4 regions of the Cohnella hashimotonis genome follow, and region 2 is predicted to be linked to each of the others. Evidence: riboswitches for the same ligand, from Rfam matches in the RefSeq annotation. Region 2 holds a riboswitch; each other region holds the start of a gene.

The links. Region 2 has a riboswitch for cyclic di-AMP ahead of KB449_RS31150 (resuscitation-promoting factor). Riboswitches for the same ligand answer to the same signal wherever they lie in the genome.
Region 1: it holds a riboswitch for cyclic di-AMP, as region 2 does, so the genes downstream of both, KB449_RS26755 (APC family permease) here and KB449_RS31150 (resuscitation-promoting factor) in region 2, are expected to answer to the same signal.
Region 3: it holds a riboswitch for cyclic di-AMP, as region 2 does, so the genes downstream of both, KB449_RS05925 (hypothetical protein) here and KB449_RS31150 (resuscitation-promoting factor) in region 2, are expected to answer to the same signal.
Region 4: it holds a riboswitch for cyclic di-AMP, as region 2 does, so the genes downstream of both, KB449_RS04375 (CAP domain-containing protein) here and KB449_RS31150 (resuscitation-promoting factor) in region 2, are expected to answer to the same signal.

Annotation. Positions count from the first base shown of each region.
Region 1 is NZ_JAGRPV010000001.1:6,727,665-6,732,266, reverse strand. It holds gene KB449_RS26760 (M4 family metallopeptidase) at 1-1,035, shown strand, start outside; cyclic di-AMP (ydaO/yuaA leader) riboswitch at 1,296-1,453, shown strand; gene KB449_RS26755 (APC family permease) at 1,554-3,371, shown strand; gene KB449_RS26750 (galactose-binding domain-containing protein) at 4,008-4,602, shown strand, end outside.
Region 2 is NZ_JAGRPV010000001.1:7,817,708-7,822,309, forward strand. It holds gene rnmV (ribonuclease M5) at 1-186, opposite strand, end outside; gene KB449_RS31150 (resuscitation-promoting factor) at 526-1,677, opposite strand; cyclic di-AMP (ydaO/yuaA leader) riboswitch at 1,989-2,200, opposite strand; gene KB449_RS31155 (TatD family hydrolase) at 2,355-3,152, opposite strand; gene KB449_RS31160 (HD domain-containing protein) at 3,234-4,526, opposite strand.
Region 3 is NZ_JAGRPV010000001.1:1,541,862-1,546,463, forward strand. It holds gene KB449_RS05915 (response regulator) at 1-395, opposite strand, end outside; gene KB449_RS05920 (ATP-binding protein) at 382-1,974, opposite strand; cyclic di-AMP (ydaO/yuaA leader) riboswitch at 2,322-2,485, shown strand; gene KB449_RS05925 (hypothetical protein) at 2,597-3,004, shown strand; gene kdpF (K(+)-transporting ATPase subunit F) at 3,134-3,211, shown strand; gene kdpA (potassium-transporting ATPase subunit KdpA) at 3,255-4,602, shown strand, end outside.
Region 4 is NZ_JAGRPV010000001.1:1,125,940-1,130,541, forward strand. It holds gene ligD (non-homologous end-joining DNA ligase) at 1-293, opposite strand, end outside; gene KB449_RS04370 (hypothetical protein) at 541-771, shown strand; gene KB449_RS04375 (CAP domain-containing protein) at 863-1,714, opposite strand; cyclic di-AMP (ydaO/yuaA leader) riboswitch at 1,725-1,852, opposite strand; gene ku (non-homologous end joining protein Ku) at 2,120-3,124, opposite strand; gene KB449_RS04385 (hypothetical protein) at 3,262-3,447, shown strand; gene KB449_RS04390 (H-type small acid-soluble spore protein) at 3,444-3,620, shown strand; gene KB449_RS04395 (hypothetical protein) at 3,609-3,848, opposite strand; gene KB449_RS04400 (immunoglobulin-like domain-containing protein) at 3,814-4,602, opposite strand, start outside.

The DNA.
Region 1 (4,602 bases), 1.1 Mb from region 2:
GCTTCGGTCCAGTCCGCCGGACTGACGCTCGTCGTACAGACCGACCGAGTGACGTACGAGATTCCCGCCAAGCTGCTTGGCAGTTCGATGCTCGCGCAAGCCTGGGGGACGTCGTCCTTGCCGGACGACCTGCAGCTCGAGTTCGGCATCGTCAAGCCTGCGCAGTCAGAGCAGGCTAAGTCCCTGCAATTGCTGCGAACGGACGGTTATGCGGCAATATCCGACTTTCTCGACTTTACGATCGAGCTGGCTTCCGGCGGGAAGAAAAAAGAGCTGAAAAACTTTAACGGCATTTATGTCACCAAACGCATCAGCATCGACGCTCCGGCCGCTGCGGGGGAGGTAACGGCGCTGACGTACGATTCCGTGTCCGGACAGCTCGCGTTCGTCCCCGCGGCGATCTCCGTCTCCGAGGGCCGGCTGACGGCGGCGATCCGGACGCCGCACAACAGCCTGTATGTGCTGGCGCAGACCGGCAAGTCCTTCGCCGACATCGCGACCCACCCCGATCGCGCCGCGATCGAAAAGATGGCAGCCAAAAAGCTCGTGCTCGGCGCCGGAGCAGGACGGTTTCAACCGGACCGGACGGTGACGAGAGCCGAATTCGCGGCCTTGCTCGCGAGAGCGCTCGGTCTGCAGACGCTGCCCGCAGCGCCTGCGTTCGCCGACGTGAAGGCAGGCGCCTGGTATGGCGCGCCGGTAACAACGGCGGTGAGCGCGGGCCTGATCTCGGGGTACGGCAACGGGAGCTTCGGTCCGGGCGGCGTCATCAATCGTCAAGAGTTGGCTGTCATGCTTGGCAGAGCGATCGCTTATGCGGGTGGGCTGCCTAAGGATGCTGGGAAGGCAAGCTCCGGCGCTTCTGTCGATGCGGCGAAGATTCCCGCCTGGGCTGCCGCCGACGCGCAGGCGCTGCTCGCTGCAGGCATTATGCGGAACAGAGCGGACGGCTCGTTCGCGCCTGCAGCTCCGGTTACCAGGGCCGAGGCTGCCGTATCGCTCATGCGGATGCTGGAAAGGCTGCAGCTCATTTAAAGTCTTTTTCGAAATAACGCCCTGTCCTCCTGTTTGCCGGGAGGCGGGGCGATTTTTTTCGATTCTCATCCAAACGCGGAAAGCCGAAGGCGTAGAAACTTCAATAAATCGAGCGCGAACGTGCGCGACTGCGATAATGCAAGAGCCGTATGAATGTAACCGTTCTCTTGCCGTGTTAAAAGGCTGCCGCGCTGTTTCATCCCCTTCGGCGGCAGTTTACATGAAGATGGAACGTAACGTATGATTCATTTCGTGATTCAACATCCTAATCGCTGAATCCCGCACAATGCGGGAACGGGGGAACCAACCGGGTGCCGCACATGCGCCCAGGGGTGAATCGCTTGGCTATGCCAGGCGTAGGGCTGCTTGCCGGGCCCGAATCCGACAGCTAACCTCGCAAGCGTCCGGAAGAGGAACCTGCGCCGCTATTCGCTTAAGAATAAGCTGCGGGAGATCCTTTCCTGCGGCTTTTTTTTGATGCATTTCCGCGGTGCCGGTACAGCAAAGGAGATAACCCCATGGTCAGCAAAGTTAAAAGGCTACTGATCGGCAGACCGATGAAAAGCGCGGAGATCGAAGGCGCCAAGCTGGGAAAATTCAAGGCGCTGGCCGTCTTGTCGTCCGACGCGCTGTCGTCTGTCGCGTACGGTACGGAGCAGATTCTGATCGTCCTCATGGCGGCAGGCTTCGCGGCTGTCTGGTACTCGGTGCCGATCTCGCTGGCGGTGCTCGGCCTTTTATTTATTCTCATCCTGTCTTATCGCCAGACCATTTATGCCTATCCGGCCGGCGGCGGCGCCTATATCGTGGCCAAGGACAATCTCGGCATCTCCACGGGACTTCTGGCCGGAGGCTCGCTGCTGGTCGACTATATATTGACCGTTGCGGTCAGCTCGTCCGCAGGGACGGACGCGATCACGTCGGCTTTCCCTTCGCTGCACGAACATCGCGTCCTTATCGCGCTCGTCATCATCCTGATCCTGACCGTCATGAACCTCCGCGGCGTGACCGAGTCCGCGTCTGTGCTCGCGACGCCGATCTATCTGTTCGTTGTTGCCATCTTCGTGCTCATCGCCGTCGGCATCATCAAGTATGCAACGGGCGGCGCACCCGCTCACGTGCCGGAATTCGGCGCTGCGGTGTCCAACGTCAGCCTCTTCCTGCTGCTCAAGGCTTTTAGCTCGGGCTGCTCGGCGCTCACGGGCGTCGAGGCCGTGTCCAACGCCATTCCCAACTTCAAGAAGCCGGCCGAACGCAACGCCGCCGCTACGCTGATCATGATGGGCACGATCCTGGGCGCGATGTTTATCGGCATCAGCTTGCTCGCTTACTGGTACGGCGTGGCGCCGGACGAAAAGCAGACGGTCGTCTCGCAAATCGCCGAATCGACGTTCGGGCGGGGCACGATCTACTACGTCATTCAAGCGCTGACTGCGCTGATTCTCGTGCTGGCGGCGAATACGGCGTATTCCGCGTTCCCGCTGCTGGCGTTCATGCTGGCCAAGGATAAATACATGCCGCACGCCTTCATGGTTCGCGGCGACCGGCTCGGCTACTCGAACGGCATTATTTTCCTCGGCGTATTCTCCGCGCTGCTGGTCATTATTTTCCACGGCAACACCGAGAACCTGATCCCGCTATACGCCGTCGGCGTCTTCATCCCGTTCACGCTGTCGCAGCTCGGCATGATGGTGCGGTGGATCCGGCTCCGTCCGCAAGGTTGGGTGACGCGCCTGATCGTCAACACGATCGGCATGCTGACGACGCTGAGCATCACGCTCATCTTCATTTTCACCAAGTTCACGCATGTGTGGATGGTGTTCGTCTTCCTGCCGGTCGTCATGTGGACATTTTTCGCCATCGCGCGCCACTACCGCAACACCGCCGACGAGCTTCGCATCGACCCGACCAAGGAGAAGCCGTGCATCAAGGGCAGCACGATCGTCGTGCCGGTCGCGGGGGTCACCCGCGTCGTCATGAATTCGCTCAGCTATGCCAAGTCGCTGACCGACAACGTCGTTGCCGTCTACGTCGGCTTCGATGACGAGGAGATCGAGCGCATGGAAAAAAGATGGGCCGACTGGGATCCCGGCGTCCGGCTCATCACGCTGAGATCCAGCTATCGCAGCATTATCCGCCCGATCATGAAGTTCATCGACACAATCGAGTGGAAAACCGCCGAAACGGACCACATCACCGTCCTCATCCCGCAGTTCATCGCCAAGCACTGGTGGCAGCACATTTTGCACAATCAGTCGAGTCTGCTGCTCCGCGCTTATCTGTACAACCAGAAGGACGTCATCATCGCGACCGTGCCTTACCATTTGCGCCGCTGACGTCCATCGTGAGCCATCCAACCGTCTCGTCCGCGATTTTGCGGGCGAGTCGGTTTCGTTTCGGGCAAAATCAATCGACAGGGCACTGTTATGGCGCCATACAATGCCTAACCCCGCCGGATAACGATGTGCGGCATCGTTATTCCGTGCGCTGAGGCCGATTTTCGACCAATAAGAATGTGCCGCATCGCTATATCGCCCAACCTGCGCACGAACCGCGCCACCCGCCAAACGCCACCCCGCAAGCACCGTCACACCAATCACCATCACACCAATCACCATCACACCAAGCACCATAACACCAAGCACCATAACACCAAGCACCATAACACCAAGCACCATAACACCAAGCACCATCACGCCAAGCACCATCACACCCAGCGCCACCACGCCAGGTTCCGCAACGCTTTCTGTGGTCTCGGTCCCACCACGCCGATGAATCGTAATTCCGCACACACATCGCATAGGAATGTACATCGTCGGACTGGCTTGTAAGCGCTTATAATTTAAAGGAAGCATCATCCATATTCGGGAGGAGGAGGTTTGTGGCAGCGCGGGCTTTATCGGGCATCTCTGATCAGCCGCCCAGGTCGGAAGGGAAAAAAATCGAGTTATCCATTTAAAAGGAGGCAGATGATGTTCATGCAACTGCATACGGGGAAACGGAAGCCGTGGACGGCTTCTTTGCTGGCTCTCGCGCTGATGGCCGGACTGCTCGCCAACTTGGCCGGGCTTCAAGCATCCAAGGCTTATGCCGACGGCCCGAATCTGGCGGCGAACAAACCTGTGACCGCAAGCTCATACGCAGATGTGTACCAAGCGGGCAATGCCGTGGACGGCAACGCCGGCACCTACTGGGAGAGCGCGAACAACGCATTTCCGCAATGGATTCGAGTTGACCTGGGCGCAGCCTCTACTGTTAATCAAGTCGTGCTGAAGCTGCCGTCCGGATGGGGGACGCGCTCCCAGACGCTGTCCGTGCAGGGCAGTCTGAACGATTCGAGTTACAGCACGCTTGCGGCCTCCGCGTCTTATTCATTTAACCCGGCTACCGGCAACGCGGTGACGATCAGCTTCGCCGCCGCCAGCGCGCGCTACATCAAGGTTAACTTCACGGCCAACAGCGCTTGGCCGGCCGGTCAGATATCCGAATTCGAGGTGTACGGCGCCGTCACGCCGCCGGCCAATAATGTGTATGAAGCAGAGGCCGCTGCGCTGTCCGGCGGAGCCA
Region 2 (4,602 bases):
CTCGATACGCCGCAGCACTTTTTCGTCGATCGCAGAGCCGCCCGTCTCGATCGTATCCGCGTCGACGGCCCTCCGGATCGCCACGGTATCCTCCTTGCCTTCAACGACGATGATCTCCGCTATTCTAGCCAGGCTGATGCCGTCCACCCCGCTCGCTCCGTTGTTTCCCCGGTCCGCTCGTATCATTTTTTCCAACCCGTTATTTCGTTCTTTCCCATATCCGCTCAAAACGTTGTTTATTACTTTCTCACTGCCGTTCGTTGTCGTTGCCGTTCGTTGTCGTTGCCGTTCGTTCGCATCGTTCTTCCCGTTCAGTCCGTTCCCATCGTTCTTCCCGTTCAGTCCGTTCGCATCGTTCCGTATGCCCTATTATAGCCCACATCCCGCAAATGACAAAGGGAAGGGGCATAGGCCCCTTCCCAGGACGCAGCGACCCGACCAGGCCGCCGCCAAAAAAACTTGACCGCTCCGACATAATACAGACACAAAATTAACAATAGCGGGTAAAGATGACTAAGAAGCTTTTCAGTCGGCCGACGGCTTAACCGGACCGATGACGTATACGGTGTTACCGCGTTTCTTGCCGAACTTATTCGCATATCTCTCGCTGTCGTAGTACACGTCGATCTTCTTGCCCTTGATCGCGCTGCCCGTGTCTTCCGCGCGGCGGAAACCGATGCCCTCGATGTAGACCCACCAGCCCAAAGGCACGACATCCGGATCGACGGCAATCGTGCGTCCTTCGGATACTCTGGTACCGGAGGCTGTGATGCCGTAGCCCACGTCTCCTACGTCCTTGCCCGTCGAAGCCGGACCCGCGGAATAAGCGGTTAACGTAACCCCGGACAATACGCTCTTCACCTTCACGGATTTACCGTTCAATTGGAGCGTCTTTACATTGTCCGACGCCTTGTTGTAGGCGAGCGATACGACAGCCGCTTTTTTCTTCGCGCCGACGGCTACGACTTGCTGCACGATCGGCTGATCAAGCGATTTGTAGACGAGCTGTTCATTAACGAGCTTGCCGTCTTCGTAGACGCGCTCGAATTTTTTCACCAACAAGCCTTGCTTGCCCGTCTGCACGACCTTCGTCTTGCCGACCAGCAAGTTTTTATCCGCTGTCTTGACGACTTTGTACGCCATCGGATGCTCGGTCGTAACGACCTCCCGGGTGACGCGGACGACTTTCACCTGCAGACCCTCGTCGATCTTCGACGTAAGGGCCGGCGTGACTTTGTCTTCGGCGGAGAGCGCGATGCCTTCGTTCTTGAGCAGATCGCCCACCGTCTTGACTGTTGTATATTTGGTCTCTTTCTTCCCGTCTGCGACGAGCTGTACGCTCATAGCCCGATCGATGACGACTCGCGTGCCGTCCTCAACCGAGGACGTGAGCGCTGACGACAACCGATCGTTTGGACCGACCGTGATGCCCATCTCCTTCAGCAAGGCGGAGACATCGGAAGTACGGGTTTGGATGACGGTAGATTTCCCGCCGTCCACGACGGTCACGCTCTTGGCGGACGCGCCGTGTAGCAGCATGATGAGACAGATGGTAAGAGCAAAGGACAAAATTGCGCTCAAGAGAATCAAACGCAGATGCTCATGCAACCATCGCGCTGCGGTAAGCTTGCCGGTCGGTCGTGGATCATGGGTCCCTTGGAGGGGAATTGCACCCATTTTCTCGTTCCTCCTTCATAGCCTCGCCGTCGACTGTTTTACATGATATTCGTCTGACGCGACTATCCATTTGTGATAACGGCGCTGGAAGCTTAGTGTGGAGCGGCTTGCACACTAGCGAATTGCGCCGCCTTGCCCAGCTGTGGAGGCATATCATGCGCCTGCCATTCATCCCGTAGTTGCCTCCGTGGAGCGGTCTTTGCGGCTATCTGCACCGAATGCGTAAATTCGGGCACAAAAAAAGCCTGCGACAGAGGGCCTGGTCGTGGCTTCCGCTCAACTGGACGAGGGACGATGGGGCGGCACGAGGTTACCTCTCTCTACTACGCTTGCGAGGTTAGCTGTCGGGTTCGGGCGTCGAGAGTTGCCCTAAGCAATCGGTCGGTAAGCCGTCAGCCGGACGGCACCCGTCGTTCGCCATTCACCCCAAGATTGCTCGGACCGCTGGGACATCGGCAAGCGCCGATATCGTCCGCGTCGGGTCCCCCGCTCTCCCCACTGGGAGATTAAGCGCACTGGAAAAGGAATGTCATATTCGGACTTCTGGATTAGATAATAACCCGCCTGCCCCAAAGGTGTAAAGAACGTGCAAAGAGCGAATTTCAGCGTTTTAAGGCAAATTTAAGCCAAATTTTTAGGATTTCAGAAGCAAAAGCTAGTTTTTTCTTAGAAAATATTTATTTTTCTGCGTTTGTTGGCGCTTTTTCTTCGAGTCGGAAACAGACACGTGCATTTCGATCCGTAATTTCTTCTATTTTTTCCCTAGAAAGGCCTGTGATTTCCGCAGCGGAATCGGCTACGAATTGCACATAAGACGACTCATTTCGCTTGCCTCGATAGGGGTGGGGGGTAAGGTACGGAGCATCTGTCTCAATCAGCAATCGGTCCAGGGGGACACGCGCCAAAACCTCTTTGGGAACGCGCGCGTTTTTGAAGGTGACCGGTCCTCCGAAGGAGATATAGAAGTTCATGTCCAAACATTGCTTGGCCGTCTCCCAGCTGCCGGAATAGCAGTGCATGATGCCCCCGATCTCGGCCGCTCCTTCTTCGCGCAGAATACGGATGACGTCTTCATGAGCGTCCCGATTGTGAATGACGATCGGCATGCCGATCCGCTTCGCAAGCCGGATCTGTTCGCGGAATACGAGCTGTTGGACATCCTTGGGCGAAGTATCCCAATAATAGTCGAGTCCGATCTCGCCGATCGCTACGACCTTCGGATGACTGCATAGCGACTCGATCCAGGCCAGATCCTCCTCCAAGCGCATATCGGCTGCATCCGTCGGGTGCCAGCCTACGGCGGCATAGATGAAATCGTGCTTTTCGGCCAATGCGATGGTCGTCGGGATCGTCTCCCGGTTGAAGCCGATATTCACGATGTTGCCGACGCCCGCTTCCTTGGCGCGAGCGATCGTTTCTTCCCGGTCTTCATCGAACTTTGGCGAATCCAGATGAGCGTGCGTATCAAAGAGCATTTCGTAGAAGTCTCCTTTTGCGAAGTTTTTATTATTGGGTGGCCAAGCGGAGCTTGCCGGGACGACTTCCCGGATAAGGGACTACAAACCCAGCATCTCGCGGATCTCTGGCTTTAGGCGATTGACGTGAGGCAGCACCAGGTCTTCGGGATAATAGATATAATACTTCCCGGTATGAAGTCCCGCGATCGAGCGAACGATATCGCTTTTCAGGGATATCTCGGTCAATCGGTCTTTTTCGTCCAGCACGAGGACGGGGGTTTTTTCTTTGGGCTCGGGATCCGGCGATCCTGGCTTGTACACGTCGTAGGGAAGGTTCGTCGGGGTGTCCATCTGAAGGTGGTAATCCGGATGCAGACCGATCCTTTCCCATTGCTCCCGCAGCTCCTCCTCCAGTGTTTCGTGCGGATTGTCGAGGGGTACATACTTGTACAACCGGCGGTTTAAGAATCGTTTACATAAGTCTGCCAGTATCTCGTCTTCTTCGTCCGCCCATTGGCCGAACGCAGTCTGAACCATCGCTTCATCCAGGGCCAGGTAGTCCCGCAGTCCGATCGTGCCGTTCAACAACTGCGCTAGCGGCGGCAGCAGGAATTTGAACGCATGGCCCTCGCGGAACAATTCGCGCGCCCTCATGAAAATTTGCCTCAGTACGATATCCGAACTGCGCGTTACGGGATGGAAGTAGATCTGCCAGTACATCTGATATCTCGACATCAGATAATCTTCTACCGCATGCATCCCGCTCTCCTTCACCACGATACGTCCACGATAAGGACGCAGCACGCGCAAGATTCGATCGAGGTCGAAGGTACCGTAGTTCACGCCCGTGAAGTACGCATCCCTGAGCAAATAATCCATCCGGTCCGCGTCCATCTGGCTGGACACGAGGCTCACGACGATCGGCTTGTCGTACGTCTTGCAGATGACGGCGGCAACCTTCTCGGGGAAGTCCTCGCTTACTTCCTTTAATACCCGATTGATCTCCGTATCTCCCAGTATGATCGCGCAGGACCATTCTTCATGATTGGTATCGAACACTTGTTCGATGGCATGAGAAAAAGGACCGTGTCCGACATCATGCAGCAAAGAAGCGCATAAACTGACCATTTTTTCCTCTTGCGGCCAGTCCTGGTATCCGTTACGCTCAAATTGACTGATAATTCTTCGCGTGATATCGTATACGCCCAGCGAATGGGAGAATCGACTGTGCTCTGCCCCATGGAAGGTCAGGTACGAAGTCCCCAACTGGCGTATGCGCCTCAATCGTTGGAATTCGGCGGTGTTGATGAGCTTCCAGATCGTCGCTTCCTGTACGTAGATGGACTGATGAACGGGGTCCTTGAATACTTTTTCCTCTCGAAGACGGTACATGTTCGATCACCTCGTTGATTGGACTTCGCATTCGACAAACGGTTATGATTTTTGTCGAAAGGTGTCATTCACTAAT
Region 3 (4,602 bases), 6.3 Mb from region 2:
TCGTTAATCGATTGAGAAGCCGCATGCCGCAGCGCCACCCGGATGCGGGCGACGAGCTCGCCCATGCTGAACGGCTTGGTCACATAATCGTCCGCCCCGCCGTCCAGCGCCACGATCTTGTCTTCCTCCCGATCCTTGGCCGTCAGCACGATAATCGGCGCCAGCGACCATTCCCGGATGCGGCTGAGCACCTCCAGGCCCGGCAGATCCGGCAGCCCGAGATCAAGCAAAATCAAATCCGGCCGAACCAGCGCCGCCTGCTGCAGCCCTTCCTCGCCGGTCGCCGCCTCGTGAATGACGAATCGGTATGCCTGTAAAGTTACGCGAAGCAGCTTGCGAATTTGCGGCTCGTCATCCACGATCAAAATTCGTGCGCCTTGCTCATTCATCGCCATCGTTCTCCGTTTCCTGTTCCTTTAACCGATCCTGCCGGTCCTGCCAGTCCCGCCGGTCCTGCCGTTCGCCGGCATCGCCCAGCGGAAGCGCGATCGTCATTACCGTGCCATGCGGCTCGTTGCGCCTTCCCGATATCGTGCCGCCGTGCAGCTCCGCGATTCCTTTGCAGATGGCGAGGCCCAAGCCCGTGCCCGTTACTTGCCTCGTGGCATCGGCACGATAAAACTTGTCGAATATCCGCCCGTATTCCTCCTCCGCAAGTCCGATCCCCTGATCGGCCACCGCAATGACCAGTGTGTCCGAGTCGAACGACACCGCGATGTCGATCTCGCTGTAATCCGGGCTGTACTTGATCGCATTGCCGACGACGTTCGCCAGCATTTGCTCCAGCAGCACTTCGTCGCCCGATACCAACGGGACGTGTTCGGGCAGCCGCACTCTAAACTTGCGATGCTCCTTGTAGTCCTGAACCTGGGCCAGCGTTACCCCGACCAGATCCTCAACGTCGCACCAGTTTCTCCGCAGCCGCAGCATGCCGCTCTCGAGCTGCACCATGCTGAGCAGATTTTTCACCAGCCGGTTCATCCGCAGCGCGCCGTCGCGAATATTGATCGACAACTCCTTCCGGTCCTCGGAGGTGAACGGCGCGTCGTCCGACGCCAGCACGGTGGCGGAGCCGATGATCGCGGCAAGCGGCGTCCGCAGCTCATGGGAAACGGAATCCAGGATCGCCGTGCGCAGACGTTCCGATTCGGCCGTCAGATGCGCGATCTTGGCTTCCTCGGCCAGCTTCGCGCGGGCGACGGCGCTAGCGGCCAGTCCGCCAAGCGCCTCGAGCATTTCTCGCTGTCCGGCAGTAAACAAGCTCTTCCGCTCCTTCAGATTAAGCGCGAGCACGCCGTATACGCGCTCCTCGGTTCGCAGCGGCAAATAGCAGCCGGGCGCGTCGCGCAGCGTATGCGAGCCATAGCCGATCGCTTCGCCGTGATCGAAGGCCAGCTTGGCGGTCGCTTTTTCCGCTTCGCCTCGTCCCCAATCGCTATCCGCGGCGGAGCGGTGGCTAAGCACCAGAGTGCCCTTTGCGTCCGGCATATAAATGGCGACCTCGCTGCCCATCGATTGCGCCGCTTGACGGGAGACGTTATCGAGCAACACGTTCACGTCGGTGATCGCGTTCATCTGCCTGCTCAGCGTATATAGCGCCGTCGTCTGCGCTTCTCTCTGCTTGGCATAAAGCAACTGCTGCTTGAGCCTTGAAGCCAGGCTGGCGGTCAGCGCGGCGACGGCCACGTAGACGGCGAACGATACCAAATAACGCAGGTCCGCCACCGAGAAGCTGAGCGTCGGCGGGACAAAAAAGAAATCCAGCGCGACGATCGCGAGTACGGCCGCATAGATCGCAGGGCGAAGACCCCACCAGACCGCGCTGACGAGGATCGGAAATAAATAGATCAGCGCAATATTCACCAGATCGAACGCGAGGCCGAGCACATGCATGACGACCGTCATGAGCGCGACCAGAAGGGTGATGCTTGCATAAGGCCGCCAGCGCGCCCATAAAGCTTGCAGGTTCCGCACGAATTTACACTTCCCGCCCGCACGAATTTCCGGACTCGTTTTCCTTAAGGTTACTGTAAACAGCGAAGAAAATAAACCGTAAAGAGGTGTAAAAATACTATAAAAATCACTCATAATCTTAATAATATTCAGTATTCGAGAGAAAACGGGAGAACAGTACCTTTTTTATTTCCATTTCTATCGATTTTAATCGAATATCCATTTAAATCCGATTTGGGTTCCTTTACAGCAAGTTCAGCCGGGCGTAAGATACGTGCAGAACGGTGCCTGGCTAGCACGGAGGCAGCGGATTGACGGTTTGATGAGGGAAGGGATTGCGAGACTGTTTTAACAAATGGCTTTCACAAAATCGTTAGACGCTGAATCCTGGAACGAGCAGGAACGGGGGAACCAATCGGGGCCATATACGGCTCCACGGGGTGAATCGCCAGGCACATGACAGTGCCCGGCGTAGGGCGGCTCTCGCGCCCGAATCCGACAGCTAACCTCGCAAGCGTATCGGAGAGGCAACACTTGTCGCGCGCGATCCAAGACGACGGTCTTGATCAGAAGCCGCGGGAAAGGTTCCTCCTTTGCCGGGCTTCTTTTTTGTTGCCTTCTTCCTACTTAGGAGGGGGAGCTTATGGAACAACGTCGTATTTTAGTGGCTGCGTCGGATGCGGCGGGGAGAGACTTCATTCGCCAGGCGCTGTACAAAAAGCTGCCTGTAGCCGCGCTTACGAACAACGGCAGAGAAGAAAAGGCGCTGCGGAAGATCGGAGTAAGCGAAGTTGTGCATGTAAATACTTCCTGTATCAACGAGAACGCCGCCGCGCCCGCATTTCCGATCGGACGGGTGTTCATTTTCGAATCCAGCCTGCCGCTGACCTGCCGGTATTTGCAATGGGCGACCGGGTGCTCGTGTCTTGCGATTACTGTCGTTACGCATGCCTGGCATCCGGAAGTCATTTACAAAAAGCTGGGCGCGAGATACGTGGTGCGTACGCAAACCGGGGAAGTCGGATTTTTGCTCAGCCGTCTGCTCGATTGATTTTAAAAAGGAGTGTATGACCTTGCTCGATATTTGGATGACGTTGACGTTACTCGCCGCCTTTGCGCTTGTCGCCGGATTCGTAATCTGGTGCGACAAATCGATCGACGATGCGGGAGGCGAGCGCGCATGACGATCGTGCTGATTTTCACCGGCCTGCTGCTGATCTACCTGGTGTACGCCTTGCTGCACCCGGAGAAATTTTAACGATACGCTTATCTGAGTCGCTTTAGCCCAAGGAGGAAAGGCCATGGATCTCTTGCAAATCGTCATCGTCATCGGCATTCTCGTGCTGATCGCCAAGCCGCTCGGAAATTATGTTTTCCACGTCTTCTCCAACGCTCCCAATCGGACCGACGGACTGTTCGGCTGGGCCGAGAAGCCGATCTTCGCGATACTCGGACTTAAAGTCCGTCCGGGGATGAGCTGGAAGCGGTACGCGCTCAGCTTCGTCGCGACCAACTTCGTGCTCGTGGCGGTCAGCTACATTCTGCTGCGGATACAAAGCGGACTGCCTTTCAATCCGAACGGCATCGGCAACATGGAGCCGACGCTGGTCCTCAATACGGTCATCAGCTTCATTACGAATACGAACCTGCAGCATTACAGCGGCGAGACGGGCTTAAGCTACTTTTCGCAGATGGCGGTCATCATGATGATGATGTTCACGTCCGCGGCGACCGGGTTCTCGGTGGCGGTGGCTTTTGTCAGAGGCATTACGAGCAAAGGAAGGACGCTGGGCAACTTCTTCGAGGACTTCGTCAAATCGCACACCCGGATTTTTTTCCCGCTTGCCATTCTCGTAACGCTCGTATTGGTGGCGCTGCAGGTGCCGCAAACGCTGGATCCGACGCTGTCGGTGACGACGCTGCAGGGCGCCGCGCAGCAGATCGCTATCGGACCGGTCGCCTCGCTGGAAGCGATCAAGCATCTGGGCACGAACGGCGGCGGCTTTTTCGGCGCGAACTCGGCGCATCCGTTCGAGAATCCAAGCGCGTTGACCAACGTGATCGAGATTCTGTCGATGTGGGCATTGCCCGCGGCGCTGCCCTTCACGTATGGCCGATTTGCGAAGAGCCGCAAGCACGGCTGGGTTATTTTCTCGGCGATGATGGCGCTGTTCCTCGTGTTTCTGACGGTCGCCTACACGGCGGAGAAGAGCGGCAATCCCGCGCTGGAAGCGCTCGGCATCGACGCTTCGCAGGGCAGCATGGAAGGGAAGGAAGTTCGCTTCGGCATCGCTCAGTCCGCGCTGTTCACGACGGTGACGACGGCGGCGACGACGGGCACGGTCAACAATATGCACGATACGCTGACTCCGCTAGGCGGTCTGGTGCCGCTCGCCGAGATGATGCTGAACGTCGTATTCGGCGGCAAAGGCGTCGGCCTCGTCAACATGCTGATGTACGCGATGCTCGCCGTGTTCATCTGCGGCCTCATGGTCGGCCGGACGCCGGAGTTCCTCGGACGCAAGATCGAGCCGCGCGAGATGAAGCTGATCGCGGTCGCGATACTGGCCCATCCGTTCATCATCTTGGCGCCGACGGCGATCGCCTTCCTGACCGATCTGGGCAAGGGATCGATATCGAATCCCGGTT
Region 4 (4,602 bases), 6.7 Mb from region 2:
AGCACGACGTAACGGATGCCGCCTTCGGTCTCGATTCTGACATAATCGGGAACCGGCGTAGGTGCGTTTTTTTGATAAAAGGACTTGCCCGCATAGCCTTCGGGAAAACGAATCGTCGTTAAAAAACGGCCTTCGCTGTGAGGCAGCAGATAGGGCGCCAACTCCGCCAGCGTTTGGACGTAGCGAAGCTTATCGATGCCCATGTCTGGCCAGAGCAGTTTGTCGGGATGAGAGATGAGCAGCTCGCGGTCGCCGAGCCGAAGCGTGACCGGGGACATCGTGGCCGGTGCCATAACGCGTTCCTCCGTTCTGAAGCCATCCCTTTGAAGAGACGGCGCTCTCCCTAGTTTAGCCGGTAATCCGGCGCCCCATCCCTATGGCCATCCCCATGGCCCTTCCCGACAGCCGTCCTGGCGACTCGTTTGTCGGAGCGATTGGCGGTTACTGACCGCCTTGCGATCAAACCGCATTTTCCGCACTTTTGCCTCCGCACGCTCATACAACAATAAGGAAAGCGCTTGGGGAGGGATCGCTACGGATATGCCGCTGCTACAGCACGCAGGCGCGCTGTTGTCGCTCGCTTTAGTATTTTGGACGGGGTCGTCGCTGTTCGCCGTACTCCATCCCGGAACCGTGCTCGTCCTCACTCGCGGCGGTCAAGATCGGGAGGCCGAAAGTCAGGGGACGGCGCCTGAAAGTCGTATACGGCTGCAAGGCGGCTTGATGAGCTTGGCGGGATTGCTCCTGCTGGCGCTGCCGATGCTGATGTAGCCCGGTTGACGCCCGGATGTCGCAACATTAAAAAGAATGGCGCCGCAGTCAAGTGCTTGACTGCGGCGCCATTCTTTTTTTGTTATTCAGATCAGCCCGTGAACTCTTGTACCCATTCGCCGTTGTAGTAGGCGACGCCAATCGATTTGAAGTTTGCGTTCAAGATGTTTGCCTTGTGCCCGGCGCTGTTCATCCACGCGTTCATGACCTCAGTAGGCGACTGTTGGCCCATGGCGATATTTTCGCCGGCGTAGTTATAAGATACGCCGAACTGCTTCATCATATCGAAAGGCGAACCGTATGTCGGCGAATTGTGATCGAAGTAATTGTTGTTGTACATATCCTTCGCCTTCGCGTCGGCGACCGTCGTCAGTTTGGCGTCGGACGCGAGCGCGGACAGGCCGGCTTTGGCGCGTTCCTGATTGACCAGATCGACGACTTGAGCGGCAAAGCCGGATCGCTGAACGCTCGTGCCGGAGCCCGTAGAACCACTGCCTGAACCAGCCGGTACGGAAGGCGAGGTCGTCGGCGACGGTTTGGCCGTAGGTGCCGGCTTAGCTGTAGGTGCCGGCGTAGCCGCAGGTACCGGCGTAGCTGTAGGTGCCGGTGTAGCAGTCGGTGCCGGGGGCGCCGTCGGTTTAGGCGAAGCCACGGGAGCCGTCGTCGGCTGGGCGGGAGCGGCAGGCGAGGTCGTCGGCGTCGCGACCGGCGTCGATGGCTTCAGTCCGCCAAGCGTACCGCCATTCATCTGCGACAAAAGCGATTGCCAGTCGAACGAGCCGAGCAATTGCTGAAGCTGCGAAGCGTCGATCTTATATGTGTAAGTCTGTGTCGTCTGGGTGCCGGCAGTCGTCGCAGCGTTCGCGGAAGCGCCGAACGGAACGGCGAGCGACAACAAGAGTGCGCCGGATACAGCCAGTTGACCGATACGTTTATTATTCATACGTGCGAATTCCTCCTTAGAATGTAAGCCTGCGAGGTTAGCTGACGGGTTAGGTCGGAGTACGCCCCGCCGCGGTTGCGGCTTCACCCCGTATACTTGGTTCCCCCGTGCCCTGTCGGGCTTCGGCTCGGATGTCTCACATTCTATCAGCGGAATCTCGCTAGTTCACGGCATAAATATTACCACGGCCTATATATTGGGAATTATGAAAACGGCCGGTCCTTGTCCCGCGCGGCTTTCGATAGGGCCGGTCGCCGGTTCTTAGAATATTCTCATCGTCTTTTTTAGCAAGCCGATAGCCCAAGGAAGCAAAAGAGCCATACCCCATCTTAACGGCTTGGGTACGGCTCCATACGCAAAACAAATTCTGATTTGTCGGTGGCTGGACTGGAGGAAGGCTGCCGATTAAGGCTGCGGCTCGCTTGCCTTCCGTCTGCGCGACGTCGCAGCCTTGGTGCTTGCGCCGACGGCTTCCTCGCCGCCCGCTGCGGCAGCCCCGGGTACGGCTGGCTTCGCGCGCGTGCGCTTCGGCTTGTCGGCCGCAGGCGCCGCACCCGCCTCGCCTGTATCGCCCCGTATCGCCGACTTGCGTCCGGCGCCTCGGCTGGCGGCCGCGCCGGCGGCTGGCGCGTCACCCGTCTTTACGGCGGCAAGGCTGGCCTGCAGCGCGGACATCAGGTCGATGACGTTGGTCCGCTCCGCCGCCGGCGCGGTGACTACGTCGAGGCCTTGCCCGGCGACCTTGCGGTTGATGGCGTCCAGCATCGCCGTTCGATAATCGTCCGTATATTTGGCCGCATCGAAAGGCGCGGACAGCTGCTCGATCAGCAGCTTGGCCATGTCCAGCTCGCGGTCGTTGACGTTCTGGCTTTGCGGCAGGCCGGGCACGCCCGAGATCGCGCGGATCTCGTCCGGATAGAACATCGTCTCCATGCAGATGCAATTGTCTACGCAGCGAATGGCGGCGAGACTGCTCTTGCTGCGAATCGCGATCTTCGCGATGCCGATCCGCCCCGATTGACGCATCGCTTCGAGCAGCAGACCGTAGGCGCCGGCGCCGGCCTGATCGGGAGACAGATAGTACGTTTTTTGATAGAACATCGGGTCGATCTCTTCGAGCGCGACGAAGTCGAGGATCTGGATCGTTCGCGTATTTTCCGGCTTGATGGCCTCGAGCTCGTCTTCGTCAAAAAGCACAAACCGTCCCTTTTCATATTCGTAGCCCTTGGTGATTTCCTCCCACTCCACCGCACGTTCGCAGTGCGGGCAGCTTTTTGCGTAGGAGATCGGCGTGCCGCAAGCTTTGTGAATTTGCCGCAGATGAACGTCCTTGTCCTCCGTTGCGGTGAACATCTTCACGGGCACGTGCACGAGCCCGAAGCTGATGGCGCCTTTCCATACCGTATGCATGACGCTTAGCCCTCCTCATGATCCCTATATGCCTTCAGGATTCCCATCGTCGTATGTAGTTCATACCGTCTGGGCATCCTGTACCGGACGATCTTTCAATTCGATACGAACAACCTTGGGCGAAGGGAGCGACGTTCATGAGCGAAGACGGCGCAGCGGACGGTCGGGACCACATTTACGAAGGCCGCGACAACTACGACATGGACATCGACCGGATGATCAACGAGGGGCTCGGCGGCGGTCAGGTGACTTTTGACAACGGGCTTATCGAGGAGACGACAACCGATACGATGCGCGAAAAAGAAGGGGACGATCCGTCATGAATACGCAGCGGGCCAAGCAAATTTTCGAATCGAAAGATATGATTGCCGTATCGCTGGAAGGCCAGCCGGTTTGGATCGAAGAGGTGGATGAAGCGAACGGCATGGCGACGGTTCAAGTCGGGCAGAAACCGACAAACGTGCAGACGGTCGCTGTCGACCGCTTAACGGAGTAGCGCGGGGTTGGTCAAAATAGCGGCGAGGTCCCACGAAGAGACGCTGTACAGCGTCTCTTCGCCATGAATGGCACCGAAGTCCCGCCAAGAAACGCTGTACAGCACTTCTTCGCCACGGTTGGCACCGAAATCCCGCAAAGAGACGCTGCCCAGCGCTTCTTCGACACGATTGGCGCCGAAGTCCCGCGGATTCTTAATTCTTGTCGGGGACGTCGAATTCGGCAGCAAGTTTAACCTTCGTTTTCCCGAACGTCGCTTCTTTCACGACGCGATAGCGTCCGGGCTCCGGCCAGGATTCAAGCATTTTGAAGCCAAAGCTGGCCTCATAGCTTTCGCCTTTTTGAAGATGGGCCAAATTGGCTGTAAAAGCGATATCGGCTTTGTATGGGACAATGATCCATGTGCCGTATGCCTGCTTCTCGATCATGTAGTCGGAGCCGCATTCGAGAATCTGTTCGCCGAGGTTGCGCATCTCGATCCGGTAGGCGGCGACCGCCCCATCCTCGTTATTCCCCGACGGCAGCGGGTCTAATAGAAGCTCCGCGCCATAATCGGCTGTTTCTACGTTCGGCGCAAGAATCAGCTTAGGCACGACGGCCAGCTCCATCTCTGCGCTTCCGCATCCTGTCACCATATAGGTATCCGCCTCAGCGCCGCCCCTTTTCTCGATGCCGCCGCAAACTGCGGTTGATGTTGCGCTGCCGCCTTCGAGCCGCTGCTCTCTTGTTAGCTGAACGGACTGTCCGTCGAACTCGGCGGTCATCACGATCGGTTCTGCTTCCGCCGGATAGGTCACGACTTGGACGACTGCGGACCGCCGCTCCGCGACCGACTGCACGAACGCTGCGAGCGGTCCGGGGTTGAGGATGCGTCCGTCCGCTTCGACGACGGCACCCCTCGACAGTGCTGCTTTCCGCGACCAATCGGTGTCGACGGTTCTCGCGCATGCCGTAGACAGGATTGCAAGTATCGCCGCAGCGAC